Regions from separate parts of the Streptomyces sp. NPDC104307 genome, predicted to be linked through region 3. Evidence: riboswitches for the same ligand, from Rfam matches in the RefSeq annotation. Region 3 holds a riboswitch; each other region holds the start of a gene.
What was found. Region 3 has a riboswitch for cyclic di-AMP ahead of ACZ601_RS24510 (M23 family metallopeptidase). Riboswitches for the same ligand answer to the same signal wherever they lie in the genome.

Region 1: linked by a shared signal. The riboswitch ahead of ACZ601_RS03090 (M23 family metallopeptidase) and the one ahead of ACZ601_RS24510 (M23 family metallopeptidase) in region 3 are both predicted to bind cyclic di-AMP.
Region 2: linked by a shared signal. The riboswitch ahead of ACZ601_RS16875 (LysM peptidoglycan-binding domain-containing protein) and the one ahead of ACZ601_RS24510 (M23 family metallopeptidase) in region 3 are both predicted to bind cyclic di-AMP.

The regions. Positions count from the first base shown of each region.
Region 1 is NZ_JBVJMU010000001.1:761,187-767,269, reverse strand. Features, by position in the region: gene ACZ601_RS03110 (aspartate aminotransferase family protein) at 1-735, shown strand, start outside; gene ACZ601_RS03105 (helix-turn-helix domain-containing protein) at 803-1,420, shown strand; gene ACZ601_RS03100 (DUF6126 family protein) at 1,464-1,640, shown strand; gene ACZ601_RS03095 (tyrosine-protein phosphatase) at 1,668-2,480, opposite strand; cyclic di-AMP (ydaO/yuaA leader) riboswitch at 2,921-3,081, shown strand; gene ACZ601_RS03090 (M23 family metallopeptidase) at 3,085-4,038, shown strand; gene ACZ601_RS03085 (SGNH/GDSL hydrolase family protein) at 4,234-5,079, shown strand; gene ACZ601_RS03080 (STM4011 family radical SAM protein) at 5,131-6,012, opposite strand; gene ACZ601_RS03075 (STM4012 family radical SAM protein) at 6,020-6,083, opposite strand, start outside.
Region 2 is NZ_JBVJMU010000005.1:392,395-398,477, reverse strand. Features, by position in the region: gene ACZ601_RS16890 (GMC oxidoreductase) at 1-462, shown strand, start outside; gene ACZ601_RS16885 (carboxymuconolactone decarboxylase family protein) at 575-1,054, opposite strand; gene ACZ601_RS16880 (NAD(P)H-dependent amine dehydrogenase family protein) at 1,051-2,130, opposite strand; gene ACZ601_RS16875 (LysM peptidoglycan-binding domain-containing protein) at 2,305-3,219, opposite strand; cyclic di-AMP (ydaO/yuaA leader) riboswitch at 3,223-3,411, opposite strand; gene ACZ601_RS16870 (alpha/beta fold hydrolase) at 3,864-4,679, shown strand; gene ACZ601_RS16865 (nitrobindin family protein) at 4,737-5,294, opposite strand; partial or broken gene ACZ601_RS16860 (epoxide hydrolase family protein) at 5,504-6,083, opposite strand, start outside.
Region 3 is NZ_JBVJMU010000010.1:140,344-146,426, forward strand. Features, by position in the region: gene ACZ601_RS24495 (bifunctional acetate--CoA ligase family protein/GNAT family N-acetyltransferase) at 1-1,896, opposite strand, end outside; gene ACZ601_RS24500 (HPr family phosphocarrier protein) at 2,069-2,350, shown strand; gene ACZ601_RS24505 (GntR family transcriptional regulator) at 2,562-3,272, opposite strand; gene ACZ601_RS24510 (M23 family metallopeptidase) at 3,493-4,293, opposite strand; cyclic di-AMP (ydaO/yuaA leader) riboswitch at 4,307-4,473, opposite strand; gene ACZ601_RS24515 (M16 family metallopeptidase) at 4,685-6,067, opposite strand.

The DNA.
Region 1 (6,083 bases), on a different contig from region 3:
GGCTTCCTGCGCGCCGCCCAGGAACTGCTCCACAAGCACAAGGCGCTGCTCATCGCGGACGAGGTGCAGACCGGTCTGGGCCGGACCGGCGACTTCTACGCGTACCAGCACGAGGAGGGCGTGGAGCCGGATCTGGTCTGCGTCGCCAAGGCGCTCTCCGGCGGCTATGTGCCGGTCGGCGCCACGCTCGGCAAGGACTGGATCTTCAAGAAGGTCTACTCCTCGATGGACCGGGTGCTGGTCCACTCGGCCAGCTTCGGCTCCAATGCCCAGGCCATGGCCGCCGGGCTCGCGGTCCTCGCGGTGATGGAGGACGAAGAGACCGTGGCCAACGCGCGCCGCACCGGTGATCTGCTGCGCGAACGGCTGGCCGCGCTGGTCGACCGATACGAGCTGCTGCACGAGGTGCGGGGACGCGGGCTGATGATCGGCATCGAGTTCGGCCGGCCGTCCTCGCTGAAGCTGCGCAGCCGCTGGACGATGCTCCAGGCGGCCCGGAAGGGGCTCTTCGCGCAGATGGTCGTCGTTCCGCTGCTCCAGAAGCACCGGATTCTCACCCAGGTCTCCGGCGACCACCTCGAAGTGATCAAGCTGATTCCGCCGCTCGTCATCGACGAGGCGGACGTGGAGCGGTTTGTGGCCGCGTTCACAGCGGTGATGGACGACGCGCACAACGGCGGGCTGATGTGGGACTTCGGCCGGACCCTGGTGAAGCAGGCCGTGGCCAACCGCTGATCAGCGGGGTTTTTGCCTGGGAGGCAAGAAATTTGCCTCCCAGGAAAGATCCTGGCCCAATGGACATATGAATCCCCCAGAAGCAGGGGCGGCCGACGTGGCCGACGAGCTGCCCGGTGTAGCGCCTCGACTGCGCGACCTGCGCCGCGGCCGCGGGCTCACCCTGGAGACCGCCGCCCAGCGCGCCGGGCTCTCGCCCGCCCATCTGTCCCGGCTCGAAACGGGCCGCCGTCAGCCCTCGCTGCCGATGCTGCTCGGACTCGCCAGGATCTACGGTACGACGGTCTCCGAGCTGCTCGGCGAGATCCCGCCGGAACGTGACGCGATCGTCCGCGCCCGGAAGTTCGAGGGGGCGGAGGCGGACGGCTGGATGTACCAGCAGGCCGGTGGGCCCGGCCGGGCCATGCAGGCGCTGCGCGTCCGGGTGCCGTACGGCGCGCAGGGTGACCTGGTGCGCGTCCACCCCGGCGAGGAATGGCTCTATGTCCTGGCCGGAAACCTCCGGGTGACCCTCGGGGACACCGTGCACGACCTCGGCCCCGGCGACAGCGCGCACTTCGACTCGCTCACCCCGCACCGGATCGCGGCGCCGGACCGCGAGGGCGCCGAACTGCTCTTCGTTCACACCCTGCTGCAGAGCCCCGCCGCCGAGCTGTGTCTCGGCAGCGGGATCCACCGTCGCTGAGACGCCGTCCCGCCGGCCCGTCCGGTCACCAGAGAGGACCGTCATGTCCGATTCAGAGAACTACGACCCGCTGACCCCGGCCAGGCACAAGGAGTCCGACTCCCAGGAGCGCACGATGCCGCGCGGGCTCGTCATCAGGCTGTTCGCCTATCTGGTGGCCGGGCACGTCATCGCGGGCTTCCTCTACCTGCTGTTCGCGGTGGGGATGCACAACCAGTAGCCGGCGGCATCCCCTCCCCGGGGTCCGTCAGGAGTCTTCGAGGAGCCGCTCGCGCAGCCGCTCCCGGGTCTCGGGCGTGACCTTCAGCCCCTCGGAGAGGTAGCGGTCCGTGTCGCCCCAGGTCTCGTCGATCGTGGCGAAGGCCGCCGCGAGGTATTCGCTGTGGGCGCCGAAGAGCGGGCTGAGGAGCTCCATCACCTCGGGCGACATCCCGGCTGCGGAGGTGTCGCTGCGGCGCACCCGGTAGCGGCGGTGGGTGTCGTTGGACTTGAGGTAGTCGGCCTCGATCGTCTCGCGCCCGACGCCCACCGCGAGCAGCGAGATCGCGATCGAGAGCCCGGCCCGGTCCTTGCCCGCCGCGCAGTGCATCAGGGCCGGGACGCTGTCCTCGGCCAGGGCGTGCAGCACCTGGCTGTGCTCGGCGGTGCGGTCCAGGATGATCGAGCGGTAGGAGGCGACCATGCGGTCGGTCCCCTTGCCGCCGCCGAGGATTCCGTGCAGCTCGTCCATGTTGCCGTCGCGCACCATCCGCCAGAACTCGGTGCCGTCCGCCGGGTCGGTGAGCGGGATGTTCACATTGCGTACGCCGGGCAGCTCGACGTCCGGTCCGTCCAGCTTGAGGTCGGCGGCGTTGCGGAAGTCGAAGACGGTGTGCAGCCCGAGGCCGCCGAGGAACGCCGCGTCCTCGGGCGTGGCGCCCGCGAGGTGACCGCTGCGGTAGAGCCGCCCGTACCGCACCCGGCGGCCGTCCGAGGCCGGCAGTCCACCCACGTCGCGGAAGTTACGGACCCCCGCCAGCTCGGGTTCCGTCGACGGGGTCTGCGGCAACTGCTGCGTCACGGTCACTCCTGGGGCTGTGCCGCCGACGCGTGTCGCCGACGGGTCCACTCCCGTGACGATACGACATCGGATACTCGGACAATCACCCCGGCGGCAGCCTCGGTTCTCCCTCTTGTCCCGGCCCTCCGCGGGGCGCCGGTGCGGACGATGTGAGTGACATGTCCGTATTAAGGCTTTTAGTCGAACATGCCCTGCTTATGCGGGAGATGGTCACCCTCTCGTGAGCGGGATCATATCCGTGACGGTGTGTGGCGGTACGCCGGTCGGGTATTCCGTACGTCAAGCGGAATGCCAAGATCCATAATCCACGGAGTGTGACCGGAATTCCGCGTCGAATTTCCGGTGCGGAATCCGGCGCGGAACCCGTGGCTTGTTTCCGCCGTCCCGGCTCGCTTACGTTCCATGTCAATCCGGATGGAACGCCTAATCCTGCCGCCGTCCGGAATTCCGCACCCACTCACCGTGTGGCAGGAGCGGGGGACCCAGGTAAGCCGCCGACCGGAGTGATCCGGCCGGCTCGGGGTGAAGTCGCGCCAGGCGCGGCCGGGCATCTCCAGCCCGAACCCGACAGCTCACCTCGTAGGCGCCGGAGAGGAAATTCTTCATGCCCATCCCGGGTAAGCACCGCCGTCCCAAGTCCAGCACCATCGCCCGCGGCGTCGTCGTCGCGAGCGCCGGCGGAGCCGTCATCGCGCTTCCGCTGCTCGGCGCCACCGGTGCCAACGCCGCGGAGCAGGCCGCTCCCGCCACCGCGAAGTCGGCCGCCGCCACGCACGCCACCCCGGCCAAGCCGGTCGCGGACAAGCAGTCCGGCACCAAGACGTACTCCGTGGTCTCCGGCGACTACCTGTCGAAGATCGCCGCCGAGCACAAGGTCAAGGGCGGCTGGGAGAAGCTGTACCAGGACAACCGCAAGGTCGTCGGCGACAACCCGAGCCTGATCTTCCCGGGCATGAAGCTGACCCTCGGCGGCAAGGCCTGGGGTCACGCCCCGGCCACCGGTTCGCACACCTCCACGGGTGACACCACTCCGTCGAAGGCCCCCTCGAAGGCCCCGGCCAAGACCGAGTCGAAGGCCCCCGCGTCCTCCGGCACCACGTCCTCCTCCGACACCCAGGCGTCCAACACCGCGTCGTCGGACCAGGGCAGCGCCTCCGGCTACGTCCACCCGGTCCCCGGTAACCACACCACCGCCTACCGCGCCTCCGGCGCCAGCTGGTCCAGTGGCAGCCACACCGGCATCGACTTCCCCGTCGCCAGCGGCACCAGCGTCAAGGCGATCACCTCCGGCACCGTCGTCACCGCGGGCTGGGGCGGCGCGTACGGCAACGAGGTCGTCATCAAGCACGCCGACGGCCACTACTCCCAGTACGGCCACATGTCCTCGCTCTCCGTCTCGGCGGGCCAGACCGTGACCGCGGGCCAGCAGGTCGGCCTCTCCGGCGCCACCGGCAACGCCACCGGCCCGCACCTCCACTTCGAGGTCCGCACCGGCCCGGCGTACGGCTCGGACATCGACCCGATCGCCTACCTGGCGTCGCACGGGATCAACGTCTGATCCACGCAGCAACGGTCCGGTGACGGACCGGAGCAATACAGAGGGACGGTGCGCGGCGGCGCACCGTCCCTCTGTATTGCGGTGACCGTCCTTATTCCCCCTTTACCAAAAACTGACCGGGTGGTCTATCTCACCACCCGTCAACCCCGTAATACGGTCGCGTAGGTCACAATCGACGGTGCAGGATATGCCCTTGTGGCAGACGATTCGAGAATCATCCGACAGGGCGTCATCAACCGACAGGGCGCCATCGAGTCGTACGCGGCGATTGGCGACAGTTTCACCGAGGGAGTCGGTGACCCGGGCCCGGCCGGGACATTCGTCGGCTGGGCCGACCGGTTCGCGGTCATCCTCGCGGACCAGCTCCCCGAACCGGCGACGGCGCAGGGCGGCACGGCCGCCGCGCACGGACACTTCCGGTACGCCAATCTCGCCGTACGAGGACGCCTCCTCGACCAGATAGTCGAGGAGCAGGTACCGCGCGCCAAGGAACTCGCCCCCGACCTGGTGAGCTTCTGCGCGGGGGGCAACGACATCATCCGGCCGGGCACCGACCCCGACGACGTGGCCGAGCGCTTCGAGCGCGCGGTCGCCGAGCTGACCCAGTCGGTCGGCACCGTCATGGTCACCACCGGCTTCGACACCCGAGGCGTTCCGGTGCTCCGCCATCTGCGCGGCAAGATCGCCACCTACACCGCCCATGTGCGGTCCATCGCGGACCGCTACGACTGCCCGGTGCTCGACCTGTGGTCGCTGCGCTCCGTGCAGGACCGGCGCGCCTGGGACGGCGACCGGCTGCACCTGTCACCCGAGGGGCACACCCGCGTCGCGCTGCGCGCCGCACAGGTCCTCGGCCTCGACGTGCCGGCCGACCCGGACCAGGAGTGGCCGCCGCAGGTGCACCGGGGAACGCTGGAGGTCCGGCGCGACGACATCCACTGGGCCCGCGAGTACCTGGTGCCGTGGATCGGGCGCCGACTGCGCGGCGAGTCGTCGGGGGACCACGTGGCGGCGAAGCGGCCGGACCTGCTGCCGCTCTGAGACCGGCCGGCTCCCGGCCGGGAGCCGGGAGCCCGGCGATCCGTCCGGGGTCTACGAGCCGGCCCGCCCGATGTCGTACAGCGGCCGGGCCGGGATGCGTTCCAGCACGCCGCCCGCGAACACGTCGTACAGCGGCAGCGTCTCCAGATGGACGTAGCCGATATGGCAGTCGCAGACGGAGAGCGGGCAGGCCCGGGGGCCCAACGCCTCCCGGTAACTGCCGTCGTAGAGATTGCCGAGCTCGGCCCGGACGAAATGGCAGCGACGCACCGTGCCCTCCCCGTCGACCGAGATGACGGACTCGCCGGTCCGGCAGGGCAGCCCGGCCGAGCGGTGCGGATGGCGGCTGTACGGGAACAGCGGGTCGATCTCCGTCCACCGGCCGGCCTCCGCGTCCGTGTAGGTGTGCCCCTCCGCGGCGTTGACCCAGAGGTACACCTCCCCGGGGAGCGCCGCCCGCAGCCGCCGGGCCTCGTCGAGGTGATCGTCCAGACCCACCACACCGACGCTGTGCCGGATCCCCAGGGACGTCAGCTCCCCGCACCGGTCCAGGAAACGCTCGTACGGTGTCTGGCCCGGGTGGTACGTGCACCAGAGCGCGATCTTGTCCCGGCCGGCGGCGCCCGCCTCGGCCAGCCACCGCGTACGTCCGCTCAGGTTCGTCTGGATCGCCACCCGGCGGATGTGCGGCAGCCCGGCCAGCTCGACCATCGCCCGGCGGTACCAGGAGCGGACCAGCCCCTCGCCCCACGGGGTGAACAGCACCGAGATCCGGTCCTCCTCCCGCGCCGCCGCCCACGCCGTGAACCGCTCCAGCGCGGCCCGGTCGGCGCGCAGCTGCTCCCGGCTGTCGCGCCGCTTGGCGAACGGGCAGTACGGGCAGTCGTAATCGCACGACGCGAGCGGACCCCGGTAGAGAATCGTCAGGTCCATACGGGGCTCACTTCAGTTCGTACGAGGCCATCGCGGCCCGCACGGCGGGGGAGAAGAGCTCGGGGCCCAGC
Region 2 (6,083 bases), on a different contig from region 3:
TGGGCCGCCGGCGGCGCGTTCGCCGAGGTCGCGCCGCTGCCGACCGGGATCGAGACGTTCGCCTCGTTCTACCTGTCGATCACGAAGAACCCGAACCGCGCCCAGTTCTCCTGGAATCCCGCGACGGGCAAGGTCGACCTGAACTGGCAGACCGCCTGGAAGCAGCCGTCCATCGACATGGCCAAGACGATCTTCGACAAGATCAACGCGAAGGAGGGGACGATCTACCGGACGGACCTCTTCGGTGTGTACAAGATCTGGGGCGACCACCTCACCTACCACCCCCTCGGAGGTGCGGTGCTGGACCGTGCCACCGACAACTACGGTCGCCTGCACGGGTATTCGGGCCTCTACGTGATCGACGGCGCGCTGATCCCCGGCAACACCAGCGTCAATCCGTTCGTCACGATCACGGCACTCGCCGAACGGAACATCGAGAAGATCATCGCGACCGATCTGTGACACCGGCCCGAGGTGGCAGGCCGGCCGGGAGGAGATGACGGGACGGGTCTCCTCCCGGGTACGCCCCGGGCCAGGGGCGCGACGCACGGGCCCGGGGCATCCGGCTCACGGTTCAGTGGCCGGGCAGCACGCACACGGCGTCGAGACCCAGTACGTGGTTGAGCCGGCCGAACGCCAGCCAGGAGCCGATGCTCATGCTCAGCTCGACGATCTCGCGCTGGCTGTAGTGCGCGGTCATCCGGGCCCAGAACTCCTCGTCCAGACCGTGATGGTCCAGGGTGTACCGCTCGGCGTACTCGGCGGCCAGCCGGGTCCGGTCGTCGAACGCTCCGGCGGTGCGCCACTCGTTCACCGCGTCTGCGAACTCCTCCTCGACCTTCTCGCCGTCCCGTTCGGTGCGCCAGTCCAGGCAGAACAGGCACCCGTTGATCTGGGCGATCCGCAGCCGGGCGGCCTCGAACTCCCGCAGGCCGAGCGTCGTGTGCTGGTACACCGACAGGGAGAAGTTCGCGGCGGCCATCCCGATGCCGGGGACCATGTCGCCCCACACGTATCCGATCGGCTCCTGGCCCTCGGGGATGTCGATGATCATGGCTGTTTCCTTCCGAGTCTGCCGGCTGCGGGGCGCAGGGGGACGTCGAGTGCGTCGTAGAGTCCGGGTTCCGCGTCCACCAGCCAGTCGATGGCGTTCACCAGCCGGCCGACCGCGGTGGCGTTGCCGCCCGCCGAGCGGTTCTCGTCCTCGTCGGTGGCCTCGACGGTGACCTCGATCCGCGGGCGGCCCTCGATGATCACGCGGTGGGCGCCGGCGCCGTCGGGCGGCGACGGCCAGTCCGGGGCGCAGGAGGGGTGGATGCGGGTGATGTGCTCGATGACGATGCGGGGCTCACCCTCGACGATGCCCTGCACCTCGAACCGCACCGCGCCCTGGGTGCCCGCCGCGAACTCGCCCATGGTCCGGGTGGTGACCGTCGTCTCCAGTGGCCGCCGGGCCATCGTCTCGCGGATGTCGTCGAGCTCCACGCCCAGGGCCCTGGCCATCAGCCGCAGCTGGCCGCCCCACACCATCGTCGGGACGGAGGCCGCGAGCATCAGCGGCTCGTACTCCATGGCGTGGCCCATGCCGATCAGGTCCCGGACCGCGTCGGGCTGGTCGTAGGTGGAGTAGTCGAAGATCTCCTGGCAGCGGATCGCGTCGACCGTGCTGCCGAGTCCGCTGATCATCAGGGGCAGCACGTCGTTGCCCCAGCCCGGGTCGACGCCGGAGACGAACAGTGAGCCGCCGCCGTCCGCGACAGCGGCCAGGACCGGGTCACGCAGCTCGGGTGGGGCGCTCCGCTGGTCGTAGAGGGCGTACAGGGCGGGGGTGACGACCACCGCCCCGGTCCGGACCGCCCTGGTGATGTCGGCGAGCGCCTCGTCGGGGCGGATGTCCCCGGAGGCCGCGTACACCACCGCGCCGGGAGCGGTGGCCAGCACCGCGTCGATGTCGTCGGTCGCCGCGACGCCCAGATCGCGGCCGGTCCCGGCGAGGTCGCCCGCGTCGCGGCCCACCTTGCCCGGATCGTGAACAAGCACGTGCGCCAGATTCAGGGCCGGATGGGCCTCGACGGCGCGGATGGCCGCGCGGCCGACATTGCCGGTTCCCCAGACCACCGTGGAAATCATGCGGCGGAGGGTAGCGCGCGGGATGAAAGGTTCATAGTGCCATCGCGCACCCGGTTGCGAGGCGGCCCGAGCGGGTCCGCAGGGGCCGCACGGCACGCGAAAGGGGTGGGAAGGAGCCGCATGGCTCCTTCCCACCCCTGCGCCCGGTTCCTCCCGAAGGCGGAGCCGGGTATGTCAGTAGGCGCCGAAGACGTTGTCGATGGAGCCGTAGGTGGCCGCGGCGTAGTTGCACGCGGCGGTGATGTTGGCGACCGGGTCGAGGATGTCCGTCGACGTACCGGCCACGTGGTAGGCGTCGAAGGTGGGCTGGATCACCTGGAGGAGACCCTTGGAGGGCGTGCCGGCGACGGCGTTCGAGTCCCAGTTGTTCACGATCTGCGGGTTACCGGAGGACTCGCGGATCACGTTGCGGTAGATGCCGTCGTAGCTGCCCGGGATGCCGTTCTGGGCCATCACGGCGAGCGACTCCTTGATCCAGCCGTCGAGGTCGTCGGTGTACGCCGTCGCGGCCTGCGCGGGAGCGGTGGCCGAGGTCTCGGTGGCGGTGGTCTCGGTGGTCTTCTCCGCGACCGGCGCGGCCGTCCGCTCGGAGCGGTCGGCGCGGTCGGACCCCTCGGACCGGTCGGACGACTGCGCGGCGTCGGACGCGGGCTTTTCCTCGGTGGCGGGCTTTTCCTTCGACTCGGCGGAGGGAGCCGCCTTCGGCGCTACGGCGGCGGACTTGGCGCCGATGGTCAGCTTGAGGCCCGGGTGAATCAGGTCGGGGTTTTCACCGACCGCACTCCGGTTGTCCTGGTAGAGCCGCTCCCAGCCACCACTGAGGGAATGCCCACGGGCGATCTTGGAAAGCGAATCGCCGGAGACCACGGAATAGACGGTGGACTCCGCCTGGTGGGCCGCAATTCCCTTGGCAGCAAAGGGGGTCGAGGACGCCGACTTTTCTGCGACGGCGGGGTGCGCCGGTGCGGCAGAAGCCGATCCGGCCCCGATCAGGGGGAGCGCGAGAACGACTCCGCCCGTGCTCACGGCGATGAAGCCGCGGGTCAGGGTGGTGGACTTGAAACGACGGTACTTACCCGTGATGGGCATGGCGTATTTCCTCTCCGCCGCCTGCGAGGTGAGCTGTCGGGTTCGGACTGGAGATGTCCGGCCGCACGTGATGTCGACTTAACCCCTAGCCGCTCCGGGTTCCGGACCGGCAGTAAACCTGGGTCCCCCGCTCCTGCCGTAGGTGAGTGGGTCGGGTTCCCGGACGGCGGCAGGATTCGGCGTTCCATCCGGATTGACGGTGACCGTAAGCGAAAAACGCCGGACGAAACAAGCCCGGAATTCTTGATCCCAATTGATTCGCAAGATCAATTAAAGGAAATGCCCAGCATCAGACCTCTCGGGGGAAGTCAACTTTCTTGGCACAACAGGGAACCGAGGCCGGACGCACCGCGTCCCGGGCCGGGAAGGTGATGCTGACCACTGAGCCCGAAAAGGGCGATTTGCTCAATATTCATAACTTTTGGGCTATGAAAAAAAGCGCTTCAGTGGATTATTAGTGGCGTATGCGACTAACCACCCAATCGGGACATTTCATCAAGCCCTCCCACTGGGCGGCCACGACGCCCGCGACCCGACACGCGCCGCCAATGCATCTTCATCAATGCATCTAAATAGATGCACTACGGTGTGAGGTATCGGCCGGCGCTCATGGCGCCGCCCACCACTGAGACCGGGAGATCCTGATGTTCCTCGACACCGATGGCGCCACGCTCCACTACGAAACCCGCGGCTCCGGTCCCCTGCTGCTCGTCTCCCAGAGCGGTGAGGGCGACGCCGACCGCAGCACCGACCTGGTCGACCGGCTCGTGGACCGCTGGACCGTGGTCACCTACGACCGCCGGGGCCTCTCCCGCAGCACGATCGACGATCCCGGACAGCGCGTCACCATGGCGCGGCACGCCGACGACGTGCACCGGCTGCTGGCCGAACTGACCGATGAGCCCGCCCTGATGCTCGGGTGCAGCATGGGCGCCGCCATCGGGCTGCACCTGGCGCTCGCCCACCCCGAGCAGCTCGGGGTGCTCGTGGCACACGACCCGGTCACGCCGTCCCTGCTGCCCACCGGACAGCGCGAGCGGCACGCCGCCGAGCTGGCGCACCTTCAGGATGTCCACCGTGACGGCGGTCTGGAAGCGGCCTTCCCCGAGATCGCCCGGGTCCTCGGCATCGACCCGGCGTGCCAGGAGACCGAACCGGGGCTCACCCCGATGCCGCTCACCCCGTACCGTGCGGCCAACTTCGGCTTCTTCATCGAGCGCGACTTCACCGCGGTCATCGAAGCCGAGCTCGACCGGGAAGCGCTGCGGGCGACTCCCGTACGCATCGTGCCCGCGAGCGGCAGCACCACGGCGCCATCCGTCTTCGTCGGCCAGTGCGCACAACGCCTCGCCGGACTGGTCGGCCGGGAGGCCGTCCCGTTCCCCGGCGGGCACAACGGCAACACCACGCACCCGCGGGCGTTCGCGGCCCGGCTGCAGGACGTGCTGTCCGGGGTATGAGCGGGGGCGCCGTCGGACGGACGGGACGACGGCCGGCGACCCGTCACGGCGAGCGGATCAGTGCGGCCTGCTGCCGCCCTCGCGCCGGAGCCGCGCCGCGAGGTGGTGCTGGAGCGGCTGGCCGACCGCCGCGAGGTCGTGGACAAATTCGAGCGTGCCGTCATCCGTCAGGGTGTAGCGACGGCGGGTGGCGCTGACCTCCTTGGCCGTGGGGGCGAGCGCGACCTGATGGGTGGCGAGGTCGGCCACGCCGTCGGCCGCACGGCCCGTCAGGATCTCCGCGACACCGGTGGGCTGAGTGATCAGCGCCTCCACCCGCCCGTCCGCCTGCATCCGCCACCAGCCGCTCTCCCGTGCGGACGGCCGCAACGGGGCGCCGTCCGCGTCGAGCAGCCAGGCGCGCGCCTCGTAATGGAGGAAGGGCCGCCCGTCATGACTGAAGGTCACCTGCTGCGCGTACCGGAACTCCTCGGCGAGCGTCGGGTACTCACCACTGCCCCGCCCGGCCCAGGTGCCCAGGAACCCGCTCAGCGGTGCGAGCAGAGCGTGCGGGGCAGGCGCTGCGTCCGGCTGGAACGCGTCGGGGTACGGGTGCTGCTGGGCGGGGTCGAACATCGTGCGCGCTCCTGGATCGGGGACGGTGACGGGGACGGTTGGCAGCCTAAGGGCTCTCCCTTTTGGTCCATACGGGGCTCGCGGTTCACGCCTCTCACGGAAGTCCGGCAAGCTGCCGGGCGAACACCCTCAGCCGCATCAGGCGGTGATCGAGCCCCGGCACCTGAGGGCTGTCCCGCAATTCCTGGCGGGACAGCCCTTAGCCGCGTTCACCGGTGTGCCGCCAGCACTGCCGCGAGGCCCTCTCGCAGATCCTGGACGAAATACCCGGGAACCTCCAGCGACGGGAAATGTCCCCCGCTTTCCGGCTCCGCCCATCGGACGATCTTCCGGTACCGCTCCTGCGCCCAGGGGCGCGGGCTCCTGCGCCCAGGGGCGCGGGCATTTCTCTACGTCGCGGGGATACATGGTGAGTGCTGACGGGACGTCGACCCGAAGTCCGGGGTCGAGCGAGTTGTGGCTTTCGTAGTAGATACGGGCCGCAGAGGCGCCGGTCCGCGTCAGCCAGTACAGGGTGACGTCGTCAAGAACGCGGTCGATGGAAATCTTCTCGAACGGGCTGTCCTCGGTATCCGACCATTCCGCGAACTTGTCGAGGATCCAGGCAAGAAGCCCGACCGGTGAATCGACGAGCGAATAGCCGATGGTCTGCGGACGGGTCGCCTGCTGCTTCGCGTATGCCGCGCGGTGTCGCCAGAAGTCGGCGGTGTCCTCGGTCCATTCGCGCTCGGTCGCCGTCAGTCCGTCCGTGGTCATTCCGGGCGGCGCCTCGGCGAACGTGGTGTGGAT
Region 3 (6,083 bases):
CGGGGCCGGGCGCTGCTGGGCCACCGTGCTGGTGGCCGCGGCCAGGGCCTCCGCGAGGCCGCCGATCTCCACGTGGACGACGGCCACCGGCTTGGCCGGACCCGCGGCGGCGGCCGCGTGCAGGGCGGTGGCCAGCACCTCGCCGTCGCCCTGCTCCGCTTCGCCGTCCTCCCCCACCCATGGGATGGCCGTCACGATCACCGCGTCGCAGCCCTCGTCGGCCAGCGCCTCGGCCAGCGCGTCCCGGAAGTCCTGCGGGGTGGCGGCGGTGGTGAGGTCGCGCGGCGGACGCGGCCGCAGCCCCTCGGCCAGGCAGGCGTCGTACGTGAGCAGCCCGAGGGATTCGGAGTTGCCCAGGATCGCGACGCGGCCGCCCGCCGGGAGCGGCTGGTCCGCGAGGAGCAGGCCCGCGTCGATCATCTCGGTCACCGTGTCGACGCGGATCACGCCCGCCTGCCGCATCAGCGCGGAGACGGTGGCGTCCGGGATCCGGCTGATGGGTACGGCGTGGCCCGGCGGGGTGGAGCCGCTGTGCCGGGCGCCCTTGACCACGACCACCGGCTTCACCGCGGCGGTACGCCGGGCGAGGCGGGTGAACTTGCGGGGGTTGCCGAGCGATTCGAGGTACAGCAGGGCGACATCGGTGTCCGGGTCCTCGTACCAGTACTGGAGGAAGTCGTTGCCGGAGATGTCGGCGCGGTTTCCGGCCGAGATGAAGGTGGAGAGCCCCGCGCCGCGCCGGTAGAGCCCGGAGAGCAGGGCGATGCCGATCGCGCCGGACTGGGTGAACAGGCCGATGCGCCCGGAGGCGGGCCGTTCCGGAGCGAGTGAGGCGTTCAGCCGGACCGCCTCGGAGTTGTTGATGATGCCGAAGGCGTTCGGGCCGATGATGCGCATGCCGTACGAGCGGGCCTGGCGCACCAGTTCGCGCTGCCGTTCGCGGCCCTCCGCGCCCCACTCGGCGTATCCGGCGGAGAGGACGACGAGTCCCTGGACGCCGTGTTCCCCGCAGTCGGCGACGGCCTCCGGCACCCGCTCGGCGGGGACGGCGACGACGGCGAGGTCGACCGGTTCGCCGATCTCGCCGAGGGAGCGGTGGGCGGGCACCCCGTCGATGGTGTCCTGGTCCGTGTCCAGGGCGCTGTTCACCGCGTAGGCGCGGCCGGTGAAGCCCGCGCCGAGGAGGTTGCGCAGGACGGTGCGGCCGACCCCGCCCGGGTTGCGCCCCGCGCCGATGACGGCGACGGAGCCGGGGGCGAGCAGCCGCTGCACGGACCGCGCCTCCGCCCGCTGCTCGCGGGCGCGCTGGACGGCGAGCGACTCGGCGGTCGGTTCGAGGTCCAGGGTGAGGTGGACGGAGCCGTCCTCGAAGCTGCGCTGCTGGGTGTATCCGGCGTCCCGGAACACCTTGATCATCTTGTTGTTGGCGGGGAGCACCTCGGCGGCGAAGCGCCGGATACCGCGCTCGCGGGCGACGGCCGCGATGTGTTCGAGGAGGGTGGAGGCGACCCCGCGGCCCTGGTGCGCGTCCTGGACGAGGAAGGCGACCTCGGCCTCGTCCGCCGGAGCGGAGGCGGGCCTGCCCGTGGCGTCGATCCGGTCGTAGCGGACGGTGGCGATGAACTCGCCGCCCACCGTGACGGCGAGTCCCACCCGGTCGACGTAGTCGTGATGGGTGAAGCGGTGGACGTCCTTGGCGGAGAGCCGGGGGTAGGGGGCGAAGAAGCGGTAGTACTTCGACTCGTCGGAGACCTGCTCGTAGAAGCTGACCAGCCGCTCGGCGTCGTCCGTGGTGATCGGCCTGATCCGGGCGGTGCCGCCGTCGCGGAGCACCACGTCCGCCTCCCAGTGGCCGGGGTAGGCGTGATGCGGACTCTGCTCCACAGAGGGCTCCATGGGCAAAGCGTACGGCTCCGCCAGCGGTCGCGTGGGGGTCGGGGCCGGGGCAGTCTGGGGGTGGCCGGCCGACGGCGGAAGCGGTCCGCGGACGGGCCGCGGGTCGGCCGGAGCATCGCGCACTGCATGAGAGACTGGTCTAGACAACCATTGATTCGTGAAGGGCAGAACCATGGCTGAGCGCCGCGTCAACGTCGGTTGGGCCGAGGGCCTGCACGCCCGCCCCGCATCCATCTTCGTCCGTGCCGCCACGGCCTCCGGCGTCCCCGTGACCATCGCCAAGGCCGACGGCAATCCGGTGAACGCCGCGTCCATGCTCGCGGTGCTCGGGCTCGGCGCCCAGGGCGGCGAGGAGATCGTTCTCGCGTCCGAGGCCGACAACGCAGAGGCCGCTCTGGACCGTCTGTCCAAGCTGGTCGCCGAGGGGCTCGACGAGCTCCCGGAGACCGTCTGACCCAGCGGTCACGACCGCCTGGAATTCCTGCGCGAGAGCCGCGGCACCCCCGACCGGGAGCCGCGGCTTTTGCGTTCGCACGAGAATGCTGTCCATTGCGACCCATATCATCCGGCCGCCGGAAATAATTCAGGGCAGCGAGCGGAACAACGGAATGGACAGCACCAGGAACGCTTCGGCGAATAGCTACTTCTTGTATACGGCGTAATTGTTAATGACGGCCGCCCTGGGTGTTTACGGCATGTTGCGAAGTCCTCACCCGGCCGGCCCGGGGCACGGCCGGAGCAGCGGGGCGGCCGGGGCGGCGCAGCCGGTGCGCGGCGGTGGCCCGCTCGGCGTGCTGGGCGGCGAGCGCCCTCGCCCGTTCCGCGTCGCCGCGCGCCACGGCGTCCACGATGGCCCCGTACTCGGCCCAGGAATCGGCGGGGCGGGCCGGCGGGTCGACCGCGTACATCCAGGCGATCTTGTGCCGGAGCTGGGTGAGCAGTGCGATCAGTCCGGGGCTTCCGGAGGCCTGGGCGAGGGTCTCGTGGAACCAGCCGCCCAGGGAGCGCAGATCCTCGCCCTCGCCCCGGCGGGCCCGCTCCTGGCCCAGCCTGACCAGGCCGCGCAACACCTTGAGGTGGGCGTCGGTGCGGCGCTGGGCGGCACGGGCCGCACCGAGCGGTTCCAGCAGCATCCGGACCTCAAGCAGATCCGCCGCCTCCTGCTCGTCGGGCTCGGCGACGCAGGCCCCGGCGTGCCTGCGGGTGACCACGAAGCCCTCTGACTCCAGGGTGCGCAGCGCTTCACGCACCGGGACACGGGAGACCCCGTAACGGCGTGCGAGCACTTCCTCGGTGAGTCGGCTGCCGCGTTCGAAGACACCGGAGACGATGTCGTCACGGATTGCCGTGCATACCGAATGCGCCGGAATGCGCATGTCCGAACCTCCGCCTTAATCCCCGCGGAACGCGGCCGATCGACGCCTGTCCTGTGACTCTATTGCAATGCGGACGCATTTCCGATGCCGGGCGTAAATTCATGAATATCTTTTGGTCGCGGACGGGTTCGGGAAGGGGTGCCGCGCCATGGTCAGGCGCCGGGTACGACTGAAGGCCCCGGCGCGTCGCCGGGGCCTTCGCTGAGGTGCTTCGTGTCGGTCAGACGGTGACGCCGTGGGCGCGCAGGTAGGCGACCGGGTCCATGTCGGAGCCGTACGACGGGGTGGTGCGGGCCTCGAAGTGGAGGTGCGGTCCGGTGGCGTTGCCGGTGGCACCGGAGAGGCCGATCCGCTGCCCCTGACCAACGCTCTGGCCGACGGACACGGCGATCGAGGAGAGGTGGCCGTACTGGGTGTACGTGCCGTCCGTCATCCGGAGCACGATGTTGTTGCCGTACGCGCCGCCCCAGCCGGCCTCGACGACCGTACCGGCGCCGACGGCGACGACGGAGCTGCCGGACGCGGCGTGGAAGTCGATGCCGGAGTGGCTGCCGGAAGACCACAGGGAGCCGCTGGACTTGTAGCCGGTGCTCACGTAGGAACCCGCGACGGGCAGCTGGAAGGTGCCCAGCCGGGCGCGCTCGGCGGAGCGGGCGGCACGCGCCTCGCTCTCGCGGGCCTCCTTGGCCCTGGCAGCGGCGGCCTTGGCCTTCCTGGCCTTCGCCTCGGCCTTCTTCTTCGCGTCGGCTTCGGCCTTGGCCTTCGCCTCTGCGGCGTCGGCCTGGTGCCGCTGCGCGTCCGCCTGGGCGTCGATCCGGTCGGCCAGGTCGCCCTCGATGGCGATGATCTGGGAGAGGCCGGTGCCGGCGGCAGAGGTCTCGGTGTCCTCCGCGAGCGCCGGGGAGGCCGGCGAGCCGATGACTCCGGCGGTCGCCAGGGCCGCGATGCCGAGAGCCTTCGCGCCGCGGCGCGTCATACGGCACGGGGCACGGTGCTTCCCCGTGGCACGGGTGAACGCCATGAAGTGGCTGATCCTTTCCTTCCTTCTCGCCTACCGGGTTAGCTGACGGGTTCGGAGCAGGAAGGTCTCCTACGGACACCGGGCCCCCACAGAGGCACGGCCGTCCGATTCACCCCAGGGACTGCGTGGGTCCCCGGCTCCCCCGGCTCGCGCCTGACGGGGACTCGGCGATGGCTGCCCGGTACGTCGCGGATGCGGCATACGAGTGACGGACAGCCGCGCCGACGCTAAGCGGGGGCACTTCCCCGCACCAAACGGACAGGCGGTTTTGTAGCGCATCCCACAGGGCAGACAGGCAACCTCTCCACCAAAGCGGACAAAAAGGGAGGCCCTGGCGGCAGACGACCCGCCAGGGCCTCGCTCCCGCCCCGCTGTCGGGGGCGGTGGCGGTTCAGCCGGTGACGACCGAGACCTCTCCGATGCCGAGAGCCGTGACGGGCTCCTTGATCTGCGCGGCGTCCCCGACGAGGACCGTGACGAGGCGGTCCTCCGGGAAGGCGTTGACCACGGCCGCCGTCGCCTCCACCGTGCCGGTCTCGGCGAGGCGCGCGTACAGCTGCGCCTGGTAGTCGTCGGCGAGGTGCTGCTCGACCTGGTCCGCGAGGGTGCCCGCGACGGAGGCGGCCGTCTCGAACTTCAGCGGTGCCACGCCCACGAGGTTCTGCACGGCCGTCTCGCGCTCGGCGTCCGTCAGACCCTCCGCGGCCAAGGTCCGCAGCACCTTCCAGAGGTCTTCCAGCGCCGGTCCGGTGGACTCCGTGTCCACCGAGCCGCTGATCGCGAGCATCGCGGCGCCGGTCGCCCCCGAGGCGGAGTCCCGGGCCGAGGAGCGCAGCACCTGGGCGAAGGCGCGCACGCCGTAGGTGTAGCCCTTCTCCTCACGCAGCACCCGGTCGAGCCGGGAGGTCAGCGTGCCTCCCAGGCAGTAGGTGCCGAGCACCTGGGCCGGCCAGACGCTGTCGTGCCGGTCCGCGCCGATCCGGCCGATCAGCAGCTGGGTCTGCACCGCTCCGGGGCGGTCCACGATGACCACCCGGCCGGTGTCGTCGGCGGTGATCGGCGGGACCGGACGGGCCGCGGCGGTGTTGCCCGACCAGTCGCCCAGGGTCTCGGAGAGCAGGGCGTCCAGGTCGATGCCGGTGAGGTCACCGACGACCACGGCGGTCGCGGTGGACGGGCGGACGTGGGCGTCGTAGAAGGCGCGCACGGCCGCGGAGTCGATCCGCTCGACGGTCTTCTCGGTGCCCTGGCGCGGGCGCGACATACGGGCCGTGGCCGGGAAGAGCTCCTTGGAGAGCTGCTTGGCCGCGCGCCGGGCGGGGTTCGCCTGCTCGTGCGGGATCTCGTCGAGCCGGTTGTTCACCAGCCGCTCGATCTCGCTGTCGGCGAAGGCCGGTGCCCGCAGGGCCTCCGCGACCAGGCCGAGCGCCTTGGCCAGCCTGGAGGCGGGCACCTCCAGGGAGACCCGGACGCCGGGGTGGTCGGCGTGGGCGTCCAGAGTGGCGCCGCACCGTTCCAGCTCGGCGGCGAACTCCTCCGCACTGCGCTTGTCGGTGCCCTCGGACAGGGCGCGCGACATGATCGTGGCCACCCCGTCCAGACCCTCGGGCTCCGCGTCGAGCGGTGCTTCGAGGAAGACCTCGACGGCGACGACCTGCTGGCCGGGGCGGTGGCAGCGCAGCACCGTGAGGCCATTGGGCAGGGCACCGCGCTCGGGCGCGGGGAAGGCCCAGGGCCTGGCCGTCCCGGGGGCGGGCTGCGGGTGGTACTCCATCGAAACTCCAGTCACG